DNA from 2 places in the Streptomyces sp. NBC_00820 genome. Region 1 is predicted to be linked to the other one. Evidence: riboswitches for the same ligand, from Rfam matches in the RefSeq annotation. Region 1 holds a riboswitch; the other holds the start of a gene.
The links. A riboswitch is a leader RNA that binds a small molecule or an ion and turns the genes downstream of it on or off. The one in region 1 is predicted to bind cyclic di-AMP.
Positions count from the first base shown of each region.

Region 2: another riboswitch for cyclic di-AMP. It lies ahead of OIB37_RS05995 (C40 family peptidase); the one in region 1 lies ahead of OIB37_RS22365 (NlpC/P60 family protein).

Region 1 is NZ_CP108882.1:4,925,667-4,929,257, forward strand. Features, by position in the region: gene OIB37_RS22360 (hypothetical protein) at 1-584, opposite strand, end outside; gene OIB37_RS22365 (NlpC/P60 family protein) at 678-2,012, opposite strand; cyclic di-AMP (ydaO/yuaA leader) riboswitch at 2,021-2,193, opposite strand; gene pcrA (DNA helicase PcrA) at 2,455-3,591, shown strand, end outside.
Region 2 is NZ_CP108882.1:1,299,782-1,303,372, reverse strand. Features, by position in the region: gene OIB37_RS06010 (DUF397 domain-containing protein) at 1-106, opposite strand, end outside; gene OIB37_RS06005 (helix-turn-helix domain-containing protein) at 116-976, opposite strand; gene OIB37_RS06000 (ATP-binding protein) at 1,192-1,650, shown strand; gene OIB37_RS05995 (C40 family peptidase) at 1,879-2,352, opposite strand; cyclic di-AMP (ydaO/yuaA leader) riboswitch at 2,356-2,486, opposite strand; partial or broken gene OIB37_RS05990 (hypothetical protein) at 2,936-3,154, opposite strand; gene OIB37_RS05985 (ATP-dependent Clp protease proteolytic subunit) at 3,401-3,591, opposite strand, start outside.

The DNA of each region.
Region 1 (3,591 bases):
GCGATCCAGTGGTCCCCGCAGCCCCTGACCACCTGCCACGGATCGAACCGCGCCAGCGCGCGGACGTAGAGCAGCAGCCCCAGCCAGAACAGCACCAGTGCCACGTGCGCGAGCCACGCCACCGTCTCGGCCGCGGCCAGCGTCGCCGCCTGCACCGCGAGCGCCTGCGTGGCCACGCAGCCCAGGAACACCGTCCCCGGCATGCGCTGCCCCCGGTGCCGTACGGCCGGCAGGAGCAGCACCGGCCAGAGGAGCGCGGCCAGTGCCAGCAGCGCCTCGGCCACCGTCGGCCGGCCGAGCAGCGAGATCCGGGTGCCGATCACCGCCGTGGCCGCGACGGCGGTGATCGCGACCGGACTCTCCGCCTCAGCGATCCACCGCCGGCGCTGCCCGACGAGCCGCACGACGAAGTCGGCGCCCAGCGCCGACCAGGCGGCACAGGCCAGCCCCAGGGCCACCAGGGACACCACCTCGGCACCCGCCAGATGGAGCCCGACCGACACGATGGCGGTCGCCATGACGGCAGCCCCCGCCGCGGGCGAACGCCCCGCCCACCACACGCACAGATCTGAGATGCCGGGCATACGGCCGATGCTAGGAAGTCACCCGGTCCGGAGGCGGAGGGCACGCGCGCGTGGGGCGCGAGAAAGACGCGTCGCGGTGGGGGAGCGCTGCCGTCAGGCCGGTCGTACGACGCTGTGGACGACCGTGCCGGCATCGGGCTGGACCGGGTCCTCGCGGACGTACTCACCCGGGCGGGGAGCGTGGACCATCACTCCGTCACCCAGATAGAGGCCGACGTGGCTGCCGTCGTCGTGGAGGAAGACCAGGTCACCCGGACGGGCGTCGGCGACGGGGACCGGGGTGCCCGCGCGGGCCTGCTCGTGGATGCCGCGCGGGATGGTGACACCCGCGGCCTTCCAGGCGGCCTGGGTGAGGCCGGAGCAGTCGTACGAGCCGGGGCCGCTGGCACCCCAGACGTACGGCTTGCCGATCTGGGCGCGCGCGAACGCGATCGCCTTCTCCGCCTTGGCGGACGCGGACGTCGGGGCGGAGAGCGGGGTGGGCGGCAGGGGTGAGGTCGGGGTGGACGGCTGGGTGCCGTCCTGCCAGGCGGCGGTTCCCGTCGGCCCGGTCGGGGCCGTGAATCCGGTCAGCAGCCCGCGCGCGGAGGCGAGTTTCCGCTGGACTGCGGTCTTGGCGACGCTCGGGTCGTACGGCTGCCGGGCCGGCGCCTCCGCGCTCGGGGCGGCGTGCGGGCCGTCGACGGCCTGCCGGACGTGGGGAGTGCTCTGCGGGTGCGGCGCGTGCGGCGCGTGCTGTGCGTGAAGGTCGTGCCTCGCGTGAGGCTCGTGTCGCGCGTGAGGCTCGTGCGGACCGTGGGGCGCGTGCGGGTCCTGCGGCGACCGCGCCGGCGTACCGAGGCCGCGGCCGTCTCCCGGACCACGCGCCGTCTCGGGGCCGCGGGCGTCCGGTGGGGTCGGCGGTGTCCCGGAGTTCCCGGCCGCCCACCGGGTCCGCGGCGGCTCCGGGTCCCCGGTGCTCCCCGCGGACCGCGCCGCCCCGGCGTCCCTCGCGTTCTGCTGCCGCTGCCGCACGTTCGAGGCCAGCCGGTCCATCACGCGGCTCTGGTGGAAGTAGTCCTGGGGACGGTCCTGCGGGCTCTCCTCGGACGCGGCCCTCTCGTGCGAGGTGTCGGACCGGCCGCGCTGCCCTGCGCTCCGCTCCCACCCCCCACGCTCCTGGCCGCCCCGTTCCTGGCCACCACGCTCCCGTCCGCCACGCTCCCTGACGGCTTCCTGGCGTTCGGCCGCCGACTCCGCCTCGCGGTAGAAGTCGTCGATCTTCTTCTCGATCTCCTCCACGCTCGGCCCGCCGCCGTCCGCGGCGTGGGCGGGCTCGGCCGTCTGGGACAGGACGGCCACGGAGGTGAGGGCCGCGGTGGCGAGGGCGGGGGCACGGAACCCGGTTCCGTTCGTCCCCGAGGGGTGCGGCTTGCGGTGCGACGCCAAGGGAGGCGACTCCTTCCAACATGCCGCCTACCGGGTTAGCTGTCGGGTTCGGGCGGGTGGTTCGGAAGGTTTGCCCTACGGCCTTGTCCCAGCGGGATGTGGGCCGATTCACCCCAGATCGGTGTGGGTCCCCGGCTCCGGCTGCCCTGCGCGGGCGTACCGGACTCGGCGGAGGCCGCGCGGCCCGGCGACGTTCGCCGGAAGGGGTCGTGCGGCCTGCTCGCAACTTAACCAACTCGTGTGTCTCGTGTGAAGGTTGGTGTGCCATATGTCCGATACGTTTTCGTGACCTGAGGGTGAGATCACGCTGTCGTGACCGGGTGGCTTCGCAGGGTGAGGGGCGAGCTGGCCCGTGTCGCGCGGTGATCAACTCTCCGCGAAACCGGCCATGTTCCCGAGGTGGCGACCGGTTGTCGGTGCGGCGCCCTAGACTCGTAGAGCGATGAGCAGCCTCTTTGACGACAGCTTCCTGGCGGACCTCCAGGCCCCTCGCGGGCGCGAGGAGGAGCCCCCGCCGCCGCCCGAGGACGATCACGCTCCGGAGTCGCTTCCGGACGATCTGTTCGGCGGGAAGTTCGACGTGCCGCCGGACCGGGACGCCCACTACCGCGACGGCGCCCCGCGCCCCGCGCTCGACGCGGCCGCCCTCCTGGAGGGGCTGAACGAGAACCAGCGTGCCGCGGTCGTGCACGCCGGCTCCCCGCTGCTCATCGTCGCCGGTGCCGGGTCGGGCAAGACCCGTGTCCTCACCCACCGCATCGCCCACCTGCTGGGCGAACGGCATGTGCACCCGGGCCAGATCCTCGCGATCACCTTCACCAACAAGGCCGCGGGCGAGATGAAGGAGCGCGTCGAGCAGCTCGTCGGCCCGCGCGCGAACGCCATGTGGGTCATGACCTTCCACAGCGCGTGCGTGCGCATCCTGCGGCGCGAGTCGAAGCGGCTCGGCTTCACCTCGTCCTTCTCGATCTACGACGCGGCCGACAGCAAGCGCCTGATGTCCTTGGTCTGCCGCGACCTGGAGCTCGACCCCAAGCGCTTCCCGCCCAAGGCCTTCAGCGCCAAGATCAGCAACCTGAAGAACGAGCTGATCGACGAGGAGGACTTCGCCGCCCAGGCCGCCGACGGCTTCGAGAAGACCCTCGCCCAGGCCTACGCGCTCTACCAGTCGCGCCTGCGCGAGGCCAACGCGCTCGACTTCGACGACCTGATCATGACGACGGTCAACCTGCTGCGCGCCTTCCCGGACGTCGCCGAGCACTACCGCCGCCGCTTCCGCCACGTCCTGGTGGACGAGTACCAGGACACCAACCACGCCCAGTACGCCCTCGTGCGCGAGCTGGTCGGCAACGGCGAGCGCGCCGCCGAGGACCTCGGCGCACCGTCCGGCGAGGCCGACCTTCCGCCCGCCGAACTCTGCGTCGTGGGTGACGCGGACCAGTCGATCTACGCCTTCCGCGGCGCGACCATCCGCAACATCCTCCAGTTCGAGGAGGACTACCCGAACGCGAAGACGATCCTGCTGGAGCAGAACTACCGCTCCACGCAGACCATCCTCACCGCCGCCAACGCGGTCATC
Region 2 (3,591 bases), 3.6 Mb from region 1:
GGGCCGTCTCCACGCAGTTGTTCGCTCCCGTGCTGTAGCTGCTACGCAGCCAGCGCACGTCGTGCAGATCGGTACTGACAGGGACGTTCCGAGGCAGTGCAGTCATCGTGCCTCCTTACGCGCCGTCACCTATTCCGGCGATGTAATCCAGCGAATCCTCGGGCGAGAGAGCGCGGATCCTGAGGGTGTCGAAGGCCTCCGCATAGGCCTGGAGGTCTTCTTTCCGTTCCAGGTAGAGGCTACTCGTCAACTGGTCGAGAACAACCACGTCTAGATCAGAAGTGCTCGGAAATGAGAAAATAACGAAAGGCCCGGTGAGGCCGACATGTGCCCCCGCACCGAACGGCAGTACCTGCAGACGTACTTGCGGCAGACGCGCGGCCTCCAGCAGTCGTTCCAGCTGGCGCTCCATCACCTCCGGGCCGCCGACCTCACGCCGCAGCACCGCCTCGTCCAGTACGGCGTCCAGCCTCAGCGGCGGGTCGGCGCGCAGCACGTCCTGCCTGGCCAGGCGCACCTCCACCAGCGCGTCCAGGCGCTCCCCGGGCACGCCCTCCACCGCCGCCCGGGTCACCGCCCGGGCGTACTCCGGGGTCTGCAACAGGCCCGGGACCACCGACGTCTCCAGGGTGCGCATCCCGCTCGCCTGCGACTCCAGGCTGATGAAGTCCCGGTACGTCGGCGGCAGTACCCCGCGGTACGCGTGCCACCAGCGGTGCCGGCCGCCCGCGTCCTCCGCGCCCGCCAGCATCAGCAACAGCTCGCACAGCTGCCCGTCCCGCACCTCGTAGGCGTCCAGGAGTAACCGCACGTCCGCCGGTTTCACGCCACTGGAACCGGTCTCGATGCGGCTGACCTTCGACTGGTGCCAGCCCACCAGACGGGCCGCGTCACCGCTGGTGAGTCCCGCCCCGGCGCGCAGCGCGCGCAGTTCGGCTCCGAGTTTGCGGCGTCGTACCGCGGGGCCGTTCTGCATGGGCTCCTCCTTCATACTCCCTGAAGGCCGCCCAAATGCGGTCTCCGGTCGCAGAGTTCACCGCTTCGAGCGACAGATATATGCACATCCTGGTGGATCGGTCCCCTGACCGGCGCCGATGATGGCAGTCTGACGAGGAACCACCAGTGCGGGACCGTACTCGAACCTTCCGCTCCTCGCCGGACCGCGGTTCCGTGGAAAGGGACGACGTCGCCATGGCAGATCACCTGGAAGCATCCGTCACTCTGCCGAGCGATCCCGCCTCGGTCTCCGCGGCCCGTTCCTACGTCATGGGCATCCTCGCGGAGTGGGGTCTGCCGTCGGGCAGCGAAACGGCCGACACGGTGCGGCTCATCGTCTCGGAACTCGCCACCAACGCCGTACAGCACACCTTCGGCCAGTCACCCACCTTCACCGTCGACATCGCCCTCGACCGCGACGAACGCCTGCGCGTCGGTGTGACGGACAGCCATCCACGCCTCCCGAAGAGACTGCCCGCCGCGGTTCAGCAGGACAACGGGCGCGGCATGGTCATCATCCGCTGCCTCACCGCCGAATGCGGTGGCAGGCTGCGCATCCGCCCCACCCGGGAGGGCGGCAAGACGGTCTCCATCGAACTGCCCTGGACCGTCCCGGCAGAGCCGCTCACGGCCGCGGGGCAGCAGGAGCCGTAACCCGACGGGAGCCGTGCCCCGGCCCGACAGGAGCCGTAGCCCGGCGGGAGCGGGAGCGGGAGCGGGAGCGGGGCAGGCGGGTGCGCTGAGGGTCTCGGGCGCGTGGGCGGGTGCGTGGGCGGGCGCGTCGGCCCCGGGCCGCCCGCGGCAGGCGGGCGGGCACCGGGGCGGCGCTGACGGCGCTCGGAGCGGCTCGGTGGCGGGAGCCGCTCCGGTCCTGAGCCGAGGTCAGCTGACCCGGCCGTACCAGACGCTCTTGGTCCAGATCTTCTCCAGGCGAACCACCGTCCCGGTCTTGGGGGCGTGCCAGATCCTGCCCTTACCGGCGTAGATGCCGACGTGGTAGACGCTGGAGCCCGAGTGGAAGAAGACCAGGTCCCCCGCCTTGCGGCGGCCGGCGGAGACGTGGTGGGTCTTGTTGTACTGCTGGGCTGCCGTGCGTGGCAGGCTCTTGCCCACCCTCTTGAACGAGTACAGCGTCAGCCCCGAGCAGTCGAACCTGCGTGGACCGGTGGCCCCGTAACGGTACGGGGAGCCCTTCTTGGAGGCCGCGACCTGGAGTGCTTTCGTCGCCATGGTCGCGGCCGAGGCGTCGGCGGAGAGGCCGGGCACCGCGATCGAGCCGCCCACGGCGGCGAGAGTGAGGGCCGAGGCCGTACCGGCCCTGGCCATCAGCGACGGGACACGATTGAGCGCAGTCATGCGCAACCCTTCGTCAGCCGCCTGTGAAGGATGACCTGTCGGATTCGGGCTGGCGAAGTTGCCCGGCCGCGTTCTCGCGGCTTCACCCCAAGGGCTGCTCGGTACGCCCGCCCGCCTCACGGCGAACGTTCGTCCCGGCGACCCGTCTTGCTCGGGTCCTCCACTCCTGCCGATCCACTCCTGTCGACCGGTCATCCGGGCGGCGGCAGGACTCGGCGTCCGCCCGGACCGCCCCGCCGTTGTGGCGGGGGCTTGTCGTCAGACAGGGATCTTCACTCACGGCGGTGCGAAAATCCCAATGGAATCGGGGATTTGTGGTGTTGCTCACCACTCGCCCGTTCGGGTGGACAGTGGTGCTTTCGAGGCGTCATCAGATCGCTTGCGTAGCCCCCGACCTGCGGTGGAGCGGCCCCGCGCGGGCCCTGATCCCCCTCGGTGCGCAAGTCGGAAGGCCCGGAAAACGTTCTGGAGATACACCGGTCGGCGGTCCGTCGTTCGGGCCGTTTCGGACCCGGTCGGGCCGGCCCCTCGACACGAGGGGCCCCTCGGACCGGACCGCGTGTCCGGGTCGGCGGACGCAGTCGGGCGGGAGCACGACGCGCGCGGTACGGCGCTCGCCGTCCAGGATCCGCAACGCCCGTGCCGGCGTGTCCCCGTGCAGCTCCGTCTCGCCCCGCCGATGCATCAACGCGAGCGCGTCACGCAGTTCTGTCGCCTTGCGCACGAGGGCCTGCGCCGCGCGCAGCCCCCGATAGGTGTCGCCCTCGCGCGCCGGGTTGATCCGGCCCAGCAGGTCGGCCACCTAGGGGGTGTCGTTTGGATCAGCTCGGGTCCGCGACGCCCGGCACGGCACCTCGCCGCGTTGTCGGATCAGCCGAGTACGTCCGGTACGCGGCAGATCCTCCGCCTTGCGAGGCACCGCACCGGACGCCGCGCCCTGATCCGACCTGATCCAAACGACACCCCCTGGAGGTAACGGTCGATCACCTCGCCCTCGGCGCGGGTCAGCGCGGGCAGCGGCGGGAGTTCCTCCGGCGGCATCGCCGCCTCACCTCCCGTCCAGAGCGTCCGAAGTGCCGGGCGCACCGGATGTACCGGACGCACCGGACGCGGGTGCGATCCCGCGGGTCGTGACGATTCCGTCCACCAGCCCGAACTCCCGTGCGTCGGCCGCCTCCAGCACCAGCTCGCGCTCCAGGTCCCGGTGGACCTGTTCGGCGTCGCGCCCGGTGTGCCTGA